Regions from separate parts of the Dactylosporangium sp. CA-139066 genome, predicted to be linked through region 1. Evidence: riboswitches for the same ligand, from Rfam matches in the RefSeq annotation. Region 1 holds a riboswitch; the other holds the start of a gene.
The links. Region 1 has a riboswitch for cyclic di-AMP ahead of ACQEVU_RS56775 (NlpC/P60 family protein). Riboswitches for the same ligand answer to the same signal wherever they lie in the genome.
Positions count from the first base shown of each region.

Region 2: linked by a shared signal. The riboswitch ahead of ACQEVU_RS49545 (coiled-coil domain-containing protein) and the one ahead of ACQEVU_RS56775 (NlpC/P60 family protein) in region 1 are both predicted to bind cyclic di-AMP.

Region 1 is NZ_JBNJNH010000002.1:2,609,700-2,615,067, forward strand. Features, by position in the region: gene ACQEVU_RS56760 (sigma-70 family RNA polymerase sigma factor) at 1-884, shown strand, start outside; gene ACQEVU_RS56765 (Rv0361 family membrane protein) at 963-1,373, opposite strand; gene ACQEVU_RS56770 (methyltransferase domain-containing protein) at 1,428-2,210, opposite strand; gene ACQEVU_RS56775 (NlpC/P60 family protein) at 2,255-3,250, opposite strand; cyclic di-AMP (ydaO/yuaA leader) riboswitch at 3,261-3,400, opposite strand; gene ACQEVU_RS56780 (ABC transporter ATP-binding protein) at 3,747-4,481, shown strand; gene ACQEVU_RS56785 (ABC transporter ATP-binding protein) at 4,558-5,346, shown strand; gene ACQEVU_RS56790 (AMP-binding protein) at 5,343-5,368, shown strand, end outside.
Region 2 is NZ_JBNJNH010000002.1:1,042,408-1,047,775, forward strand. Features, by position in the region: gene ACQEVU_RS49525 (hypothetical protein) at 1-111, shown strand, start outside; gene ACQEVU_RS49530 (SAM-dependent methyltransferase) at 130-918, shown strand; gene ACQEVU_RS49535 (glycoside hydrolase family 19 protein) at 915-2,027, opposite strand; gene ACQEVU_RS49540 (DUF998 domain-containing protein) at 2,107-2,688, opposite strand; cyclic di-AMP (ydaO/yuaA leader) riboswitch at 2,899-3,044, shown strand; gene ACQEVU_RS49545 (coiled-coil domain-containing protein) at 3,054-4,082, shown strand; gene ACQEVU_RS49550 (exopolyphosphatase) at 4,155-5,114, shown strand; gene ACQEVU_RS49555 (App1 family protein) at 5,194-5,368, opposite strand, start outside.

The DNA of each region.
Region 1 (5,368 bases):
GCGTGTACTTGCATGAGATCTCCCGCACGCCGCTGCTCGACGCCGCTTCTGAGGTCGAGCTGTCCAAGGCGGTCGAGGCCGGGCTCTACGCGGAGCACCTGCTCGACTCGGAGGAGATCCCGGACGGCGTGACCGCCGCCGAGCTGCACCGCCTGGTGGCCGAGGGCGAGCGGGCGAAGGACCGGTTCATCCGGGCCAACCTGCGCCTCGTCGTGTCGATCGCGCGCCGTTACGTGCGGTCCGGCATGCCGATGCTCGACCTCATCCAGGAGGGCAACACCGGCCTGGTGCGCGCCGTCGAAAAGTTCGACTACGTGCGCGGATACAAGTTCTCGACATATGCGACGTGGTGGATCCGCCAGGCGATCAGCCGGGCGATCGCGCAGCAGGAGCGCACGGTCCGGCTCCCGGTGCACCTCGTCGAGGACGTCAACCGGATGCGCAACGTCGCGCGTCAACTCACCCGCGAGCTGGGCAACGAGCCGGAGCCGGAGCAGCTGGCCACCGCGCTCGGCGTGCCGGTCGAGCGGGTGCACGAGCTCATGCGCTGGTCGCAGGACACCGTGTCGCTCGACACCCCCGTGGGTGACGACGGCGACACCAACCTGGGTGACCTGGTCGCCGACTCCGACGCCCCGTCGCCGGAGGACGTCGTCCTGGCCGCACTGGAGCGGCAGCGGATCGAGGGCCTGCTCAACCACCTCGACGACCGTTCGGCCGGCATCATGCGGGCCCGCTACGGCCTCGAGGACGGCCGCGAGCACTCGCTGACCGAGGTGGCGACGCGGTTCTCGCTGTCCCGCGAGCGGATCCGCCAGCTGGAGATCCAGGCGCTCGGCCGGCTGCGCGAGCTGGCCCGCGCGGAAGGCCTGCAGGCGGCGTAGCCGGCAACAACGCAGCAGAGCGAAGAGCCCCGGGGCGAGGGACCCGGGGCTTTTCGCTGTGTTCCTGACGGACGGTTTTCAGTACGGGTTGCCGCAGACCTTCCAGGTGCCCTCCTGCTTCATCAGCTCGAACTCGTGCGACTCCGAGCCCGACTTGAAGGTGACGGTGGCGGTGATCGTCGCGGTCTCGTGACCGTTGTCGTTGCTGTAGGAGCCGCCCCAGCCCATGTCGTGCGAGGTCGGCGGGTTCTTCTTGACGTACGCGTCGAAGGCCTCCGGGCCGTACAGCACCTGCGTCGGGGCGCACAGCAGCTCGTAGGCGGCCTGGTTGTCGCCGGCCTCGAGCGCGGCGAGGAAGTCGCCGGTCGCGGTCTTGGCCGCCTTGGTTTTCGAGTCGACAAAGAAGAACAGCCCGGCCCCGCCGCCGCCGCAGCACAGCACGAAGGCGCCGATCAGGCTGAAGATAATGACCTTGGCAGTTTTACTCACCCTGGCCACGCTAGAGACCGGGGGCGACCCGTGATGTAAACCAGCCGACGCCGATCAAGCCCGATGCGCGACCACGAAGAGGCGCGGGAAGGGCAGGATCGTGCCGAACGGCTCGCGCGGGTACAGGATGCGCAGCTCGGCCCGGACCTCCGCGGCGAACGCCTCGGCGTCCTCGGGCTCGAGCGCGTCGAGGTAGGGCCGCAGGCCGGTGCCCTTGAACCACTCGAAGACCGGGTCGTCGCCCGGGAGCACGTGGTAGTACGTCGTCTGCCAGGCGTCGACGGTGAGCCCGGCGGCGCTGAGCAGCCGCACGTACTCCTCGGCGTCGAGCACCGGCGTCGCCGAGCGCGGCCCGGTGGCGGTGAGCGCGCCACCGAGCAGCGGCGCCCACTGCGGCCGGGCGGCGACGCGCCCGAACCCGGGATCGTACGCCGCGACCGGCACCTGGAAGGCCAGCGTGCCGCCGTCGTCGAGCCCGGCGGCCCAGGCCGGCAGCAGCGTCTCGTGGTCGTCGACCCACTGCAGCGAGGCGTTCGCGACGATCACGTCGACCGATGCCCGCGGCGGCCGCCACGCACCGGCGTCGCCGAGCTGGAAGCGCAGTTGCGGCGTCTGCAGCGGCTCGGCGGCCGCGATCATGTCGGGCGAGGAGTCGATGCCGAGGATCGCCGCGTCGGGCCACCGCTCGGCGAGCGTGGCGGTCATCGTCCCGGGCCCGCACCCGAGGTCGACCACGGCGACCGCGTCACCGGTCGGGATGCGCCCGACGAGCTCCCGGAACGGCCGCGCCCGCTCCTCGGCGAACCGGTTGTACTGCCCTGGATCCCAAGACGCCATGCCCCCATTCTGCGGGGCATGGCGTCAGGAGATCGCTGTGGGGGCTAATACTTGGGCCGGGCGTAACCGGTGATCTGGCGGCCGGCGTACGACACTTCTTCCACGAATTTGCCGGTGGTCGGCGCGTCGACCATCTTGCCGGGCTTGGTGTACATCCCGACGTGTGAGATGGGCGAGTAGAAGAAGATCAGGTCGCCGGGCATCAGCTGGGAGGCGCTGATGTGGACCATCGTCCGGTACTGGTCGGCGGCGTTGTGCGGAAGGTTCACGCCCACCTGTTTCCAGGCCGTCATCGTGAGGCCGGAGCAGTCGTAGGAGTTCGGGCCGGCCGCACCCCAGACGTACTTCTTACCCAGCTGGGCGTAGGCGAAGCTGACCACCTTCTGCCGGGTCGCGTCGTCGATGACGGGCGCCTTGGCGTTGGTGACGCCGGAGCCGTTGACCTTCGTCGAGCCGGCGGCGGTCGCCCGGTTCTTGAGGTCCTGCAGCTTCTTGATGTCGCCCTCGATCTTCTGACGCTGCGCCTCGAGCTGCGTCTTCTGGGAGGTCACGGCGGCCAGGGCCTCGTCGAGCGACTTCTTCTCGTCGTCGTACTTGCTCCTGGCGGCCTTGTAGCCGGCGATCTCGGCGTTCTGGCTGTGCGTGATCTGCTGGAGCATCGACAGCTGGTCGACCAGGTCGCCCGACGACGAGGCGTTGAGCATCATCGACAGGCCGCGCATGTTGCCGGCCGTCTTGAACTGCGCGATCGCGAACTGCTCGACGTTGGCGCCGGTCGTCGCCACCCCGTCCTCGAGGGGCTTGAGCTTGCTCTGCAGCTCGGCGACCTTGGCCTGGGTCGCCGTGAGCTCGTCGTTCACGTGGTTCCACGATTCGACGGTCGCCTCGAGCGCCTGACTGGACTTCTCGAGCTGGGCCTCGATCTCGGAGAGCGAGGGATCGGCGTGTGCGACCGTGGCCGGCGCCAGCACGGTCAGTGACACGAACCCGATCAGCAGGGTTCGCAGCACCGAGCGCCTGGCGCGGTGTCCAGTGGACAAGGCTGACCCTTCTTCACCTGGTTACCGCCTACCGGGTTAGCTGACGGGTTCGGGCGGGAAGAGGAAGGCGCCCTACCGCAGCTCTGCGGATTCACCCCACGAAACAACGCTGGGTCCCCGGTTCGATGCGCGCCGCGACGAGGGGATCGGGCGGCGCGAGGAGTTCGATTCGGCGGCGCTTGCCCGGCGCCATCCGGGGTGGATGACGGACTTCCGAGCAGGCCAGAGCCTAACTTAACGTGATCATCCGCCGGGCGAAAGACGCCTGTCCTGCTCGACATATAACGCGGGGAAAAGTCCGAATTACTGCCGGTTGGCTGTCGTCATCGGACCGTGACATCGACGCTTGCGATCATGTCGCGGTTACATATTTGAGGCTTGCTTCTTTCCAGAGAGCGGGTTAAATACGTGTAACTTCATACACCGAGGATGCAAATAGTTCGGGGGTCCGACAGTGCTACGGGTCCAGAACCTCGAGGTCGTCTACGACGATGTGATGCTGGTGCTGCGGGGCGTGAGCGTCGCGGTCCCCGACGGCAAGATCGTCGCCCTGCTCGGCGCGAACGGCGCCGGCAAGACCACCCTGCTCCGGGCCGTCTCCGGCCTGCTCGACGTGCACGACGGGGCCGTCGCCCGCGGCGCCGTGACCCTCGACGACCGCCCGATCCACCGCCTGCGCCCGGCCGCGATCGTCCGCCGCGGCATCAGCCAGGTCATGGAGGGCCGGCGCACGTTCGCCGAGCTCACCGTGGAGGAGAACCTGCGCCTCGGCGCGCACACACGCCGCCGGGGCGCGGCCGAGGCCATGGAGCGTATGTACGGGCTGTTCCCCGTGCTCAAGCAGCGCCGCGGCGCGGTCGCCGGCTACCTCTCCGGCGGCGAGCAGCAGATGCTCGCGATGGGGCGGGCGCTGATGTCCGACCCGAAGTACCTGCTGCTGGACGAGCCCAGCCTGGGCCTCGCCCCGCGCATGGTCGAGCAGGTCCGCGACCTCATCGCCGAGATCAACCGGGCCGGCACGGCCGTGCTGCTCGTCGAGCAGAACGCGACCATGGCGCTGTCGGTGGCCGAGCACGGCTACGTGCTGGAGAACGGCAAGGTCGTGCTGGACAAGCCGGCCGCCGAACTGCTCGCCGACGACGACATCCGCGAGTTCTACCTGGGCTCGCACGCGGCGCACTCCTTCCGCGACGTGAAGCACTACAAGCGCCGGAAGCGGTGGATGGCATGAGCGGTCCGGAGCGGAGCGGAGGGGCCTGCACAGCTCTGTGCTCGCGGCGGCGCCGGAGCGAAGCGGAGGCGACGGCGTGAGCGACGTGCTGCAGTTCCGCGACGTCCGGTTGAGCTTCGCCGGGGTGAGGGCGATCGACGGGGTCGACTTCGAGGTCGGGGCCGATGAGCTGTTCGCCATCATCGGCCCCAACGGCGCCGGCAAGACGTCCATCTTCAACGTGATCTCCGGGGTGTACCGCCCGCAGCACGGCCGCGTGCTGCTCGGCGACGTCGACATCACCGGCGCGCGGCCCGACCGGGTGGCCCGCCTCGGCGTCGCCCGCACCTTCCAGAACGTGGAGCTGTTCCGGCAGCTCACGGTCGTGGAGAACCTCATGCTCGGGCGGCACCACCACATCCGCTACGGCACCCTCGCGGCCATCGCGTGGGCCGGCCGGGCCCGGCGCGAGGAGCTGGCCAACCGGGCCCGCGTCGAGGAGATCGTCGACTTCCTCGAGCTCGCCCAGTGGCGCCGGCTGCCGGTCGGGCTGCTGCCCTACGGCGTGCAGAAGCGGGTCGAGCTCGGCCGGGCCCTGGCGATGGAGCCGAGGCTGCTCCTGCTCGACGAGCCGGTCGCCGGGATGAACCTGGAGGAGACCGAGGACATGGCCCGCTACATCCTCGACATCCGCGACGAGCTGAGCATCCCGATGATCCTCGTCGAGCACGACATGGGCCTGGTCATGGACCTGGCCGACCGGGTGCTGGTGCTCGACTTCGGCGTGCCGGTCGCGTGCGGCGCCCCCGCGGAGGTCCAGCAGAACCCCGACGTCATCCGTGCATATCTCGGCGAGGCCCGGCCAAACCTGGGGGAGGCGCGATGAGCGTCGCCACGCTCGTGCGCGA
Region 2 (5,368 bases), 1.6 Mb from region 1:
ACCGTGCTCGCAGCGCTCAGGCGATACTCGGAGACCCAGGGCGTGACGGTCGGCGATGTGCTCAAGGCGGGCACGGCGCTGACCACCGCACTGAACTCCGCCTGCGGCTAGTCAACCGGGAGGAATCGCATGGCCGCACCCTTCGACACCGACCGGCCGCATCCCGCGCGGGTCTACGACTATCTGCTCGGCGGCAAGGACAACTTCGCCCCCGACCGGGCGGCGGCCGAGGCGGGGCTGAAGGTCAATCCCAACGCGGCCACCGCCCCGCTGCAGAACCGGGCGTTCCTACGGCGCACGGTGCGCTACCTCGCCGAGGCCGGCATCCGGCAGTTCCTCGACATCGGCACGGGGCTGCCGACCTCGCCCAACGTCCACGAGGTCGCGCAGGCGATCGATCCGTCGTCCCGCATCGTGTACGTCGACAACGACCCCATCGTGCTGGCGCACGCCCGTGCGCTGCTCACCAGCGCGCCCGAGGGCCGGACCGCCTACGTCGACGCCAACCTCCAGGACGGCGAGCGCATCCTGCAGGCCCGCGAGGTCCTCGACAACCTCGACCTCGACCGGCCCGTGGCGCTGCTGCTCTTCGCCATCCTGCATTTCCTGGACGAGGACGACGACCCCTACGGCATCGTCGAGCGGCTCATGGCCCGCCTGCCCAGCGGCAGCTACCTGGTCCTGTCCCACATCACGGCGGACTTCGAGCCCGAGGAGTGGGCCCGCTTCACCGCGATCATGCGCAGGCAGGGCATCACCACCCGCCTGCGCAACCGCGAGGAGGTCGCCGGGTTCTTCGACGGCCTCGAACTCGTGGAGCCGGGGGTGGTGCCGATCCTGCGGTGGCGGCCGGGCGCCGATGAGTCGCTCACCGACGCCCAGGCCGCGTTGTACGGCGGAGTGGCCCGCAAGCCCTAGCAGGAGACGGAGCCGCTACCGACGCCCACGCCGAGGATGCCGACGAAGCGCTGGTACGCCGCGACCCGGCTCTGCACCTGGGCCGGGTTGCGCCCGTTGCACTCCAGGCTGCCGTTGATGCTGCGGATCGTCTCGCCGAAGCCGGCCCCGTTCACCATGGCGTTGTGCGGGGTCATGGTGCCCGGGCCGCTCTGCGTGTTCCAGTACCACAGCGCCGTCTTCCAGGCCACGGCCGCGTCGGTCTGCACGAGGTTGGGGTTGTGCAGCAGGTCGATGCCGAGCGCGTCGCCGGCCGCCTTGTAGTTGAAGTTCCAGCTCAGCTGGATCGGGCCGCGGCCGTAGTACGCCGCCTGGCCGGCCGGGCAGCCGTAGGACTGGCCGGCGTCGCAGTAGGCGGGGTAGTTCGCGGTGTTCTGCTCGACGATGTACACGAGGCCGCCGGTCTCGTGGTTGACGTTGGCCAGGAACGCCGCCGCCTCCTGCTTGCGCACCGCGTCGCTGCCGGTCTTCGCGAACGCCGGGTAGGCCGACAGGGCGGCGACCAGGCCCGAGTACGTGTAGAAGGCGTTCCGGCCCGGGAACATCTGGTTGAACTGGGCCTCGCTGACCACGAAGGCGCCGTTGTCCGGCGGGGGCGGGGGCGCGGTCGTCGTGGAGCCGCCGCCGCTGCTGCAGGCGTACGGGTCCCAGTACCAGGTGCTGATCACCGGGCTGTACCCCGGGTTGTCGTGCTCGGCGATGTAGAACTTGCCATCGGTGAACTTCACGATGTCGCCGGTCACGTAGTTGCGGCCCTGGACCCACGCCGGGAAGCTGCACCCGCCGGCGGAACCGGTCTGCGGCGGCGGGTTGGCCGGGCCGCTGCCGCCGCACGATCCCTGGTCCTGCCACACGCCGCTGGTGCCGGGCGGGGCCTCGTTCTGCGTCCACCACTTCGCGAGGTAGTTGTGGCCGTTGCGGGACACCGTGGCGCCCCCGGTGTAGACCGCCGTCGCCTGCCACGGCGCGGCACACGAGGCGGCGGAGGCGGGCATCATGTTGAAGACCGCGACCACCCCGCTGACGATCGCCATCGCGGCGAGCATCGCCAGCGCGCGCACTCTGGACACCCTGAATCACTCCTTCGGTCTGACTGTGACCGGCCTATCCGACCAGCCGAGAGCAGCCGAAACAGCGAACATCATCGCTTTATGAAGAATATTTACGGTACCGTTGAGGCAGTGCGAGGGCGACGAGCAGCCCGGCCTCGGCGACCAGCAGCAGCCGCTCGGCCAGCCCGATGAGCACCCGGTCACCGGGGAAGGCGGAGTAGACCATCGCCAGCGCGCACCCCACGCTCACCGCGGCCAGCGCGCGCACCGCCCGCCCGTGCGGCACCCGCTGCGCGAGCCGCCAGCCGGCGACCGGCAGGGCCACGAACGCGGCGACCGAGGCGTAGCGGTGCACCGACCCGGCGGCCGAGAGCGCGAGCCCCGGCGCGTCGGTGGGCACGATCGCCGCGACCGTCAGCCCGGCGGCCCAGACCGCGAACAGCCCGGCCACCCACGCCTCGATCCGCACGCCGGTCCGGTGCAGGGCGAGCAGCAGCGCGCCCGAGGCGGCCGCCATGACGACCATCGCCCAGTCGACCACGCCCCCACGATCGGACACGGCAAAGTCGCTCACGGTGAGCGACCAGGGGTTGAGGTTGCCGTTCGGGTCGAGATGGCCGTCGACGACCAGGGCGGCGGCAAGGGCGAAGCCGGCGAGCGCGAGAAGCCTGAGGTTCACCGCCCGATCCTGGCGCGCGCAAGGGGTTCATCGGCTCGGTGAGTGTCACCCACGCGCCCCGGAGGCCGCGTCAGGGTGTGATCTGGGCCACAAATGGCCAGAGCAAAGAAGCTTTTAAGGATCTCCGCACAAACGGTGCGGTGCGCGATTTCTGGACCCTGGGTACAGTGACCCACGGTCACGTCCAGCAGGCGCCGCCCCCGGTGCCGGGCGTGGCTGCCGCCCAATCGCCGCACCGTGGCGAGCCGGGGACCCACCGTTACGTTGGGGTGAATCTACCCTCTTCGCGAGGGTGGTAGGGGTCGTTCCGTCCCGAACCCGTCAGCTAACTCGGTCGGCGGCCGACGGAAGGAACAACGAACCAGATGTCATCGCGACATCCCTACCGGCGCGTGATGGTCGCGCTGCTGTCGGCTCTGGTGCTCGGGGGGCTCGCCGGCACGCCCGCCGCGGCCGAGCCCACGCCCGGCGGCGACCCGGGCGACGAGGGCGCCTCCGCCAACCCGACCCTCGCCCAGGTCCTGGAGCAGACCACCCAGGCGTACACCGACGCCAAGGCCCGCTTCGACGCCTCCGTCAAGCGCCAGGGCGAGCTGACCGAGCAGCTGAAGAACACCGAGGCCCAGCTCGCCACGATCAAGGACCAGGTGGCGGCGATCGCCATCGCGGCGTACCGCACGGGCCCCCTCACCACCTTCGCGGCCCTGATGGACGCCGGCAGCCCCGACGGCTTCGCCGAGCGGGCCGGCTCCATCAACGAGATCGCCCACCACAACGACAACCTCCTGCACCAGTACAAGCTGCTGCAGGATGCGCAGACCGCGCAGAAGAAGGCCCTCGACGACGAGGTCACCACGCAGCAGCAGCAGGTCGCCACGATGGACCAGCAGAAGAAGGACGCGGAGAAGGCGCTCGCGCTGGCCGGCGGGCCGAGCAAGGGCTTCGTCACCGCAAACCTGCCGGTCGCCGACCCGGTGAAGCGCAACTCCGACGGCTCGCTGCCCAAGGAGTCGTGCAGCGTGAAGGACCCGACCACGACCGGCTGCCTCACGCCGCGCACGCTGCACGACATGCAGACGGCGCAGAAGGACGGCTTCAAGCGGTTCGTGTCCTGCTACCGCCCGAGCGGGCCGTATGAGCACCCCAAGGGCCGCGCCTGCGACTTCTCGGTGCAGAAGAGCAACGGCTTCGGCGGCGTGGCCACCGGCGACGACTTCGTCTACGGCTCCACACTGGCGGCGTACTTCGTGAAGAACGCCTACAACCTGGGCGTGATGTACGTGATCTGGTTCAAACAGATCTGGACACCGGCGGCCGGCTGGCACCATTACAGCGGCGTGGCCGGCGACCCGTCCAGCGATCACACCAACCACGTGCATCTCTCGGTTCTCTAACCCTCACCTTCGCGGACGGCCGGTCGATAGGGCTCCTGTCGACCGGCCGTTTCTCTGCGAGGGGATCCGCAAGTGAAGTACCGTCTCGTGACCCGCAGCGACTTCGACGGACTGGTCTGCGCGGTCCTCCTGCGCCACCTCGACCTCATCGGCGACATCACGTTCGTGCACCCCAAGGACGTGCAGGACGGCAACGTCGACGTCGGGCCGACGGACATCCTCACCAACCTGCCGTACGCCCCCGGGGCCCACCTGGTCTTCGACCACCACCACTCCGAGACCCTGCGCGTCGGCCAACTCAACGGCACCGGCCAGGCGACCAACCACGTCATCGACGCCGAGGCCCCGTCGGCGGCCCGCGTGATCTACGACCACTTCGGCGGGCCGGAGCGCTTCCCGCACGTCTCCGACGAGCTGATGGAGGCGGTCGACCGGGCGGACTCGGCGCAGTACGACATCAGCGAGATCCTCCAGCCGGTCGGCTGGACGCTGCTGAACTTCCTCATGGACAGCCGCACCGGGCTGGGCCGGTTCCGGCAGTTCCGCATCTCCAACTACCAGCTGATGATGCAGCTCATCGACGCCTGCATCGACCACCAGGACGTCGAGGAGATCCTGGCCCTGCCCGACGTCGCCGAGCGCGCCGAGCTCTTCCGCGACCAGCAGGAGCTGTTCGTCGACCAGCTGCGGCGGGTCTCGCACGTGCACGGCGACGTGGTCGTGGTCGACCTGCGCGACGAGGACATCATCTTCGCGGGCAACCGGTTCATGGTCTACGCGCTGTTCCCCGAGGCCCGCGTCTCGATCCACGTCATCTGGGGCAAGCAGAAGCTCAACACCGTGTTTGCGGTCGGCAAATCGATCCTGGACCGCACGTCGCCGACCGACATCGGGTCGGTGATGCTGCAATACGGCGGCGGCGGCCACCTCGCCGCCGGCACCTGCCAGGTGCCCCACGACGAGGCCGAGCGGGTGCTCGGCGAGCTCATCGAGAAGGTTGGTGCCGCAGTTCCGCTTGGGCACGGGAGGTGACCTCGGCCAGGACGCGCCGCCATGAGGCACACGGTCAGCTCGGCCAGGTCGGCGCTGATCTCACCGATCCGGCCGGGGGTTACAGGATCTCCGTGTCCCGCAGGAGGCGCCACAGGCCGGCGCCGTCCGGGGCGCCCAGCCAGCGGCGGTCGTTGGCCGGGAAGCGCTTCGAGCTCCCGGCGACGCCCGGGAAGGCGCCGGCCAGCACCGCCTGGGTCGGGGAGAGGTGCCGGATGGCGACGGCGGCGACGGCG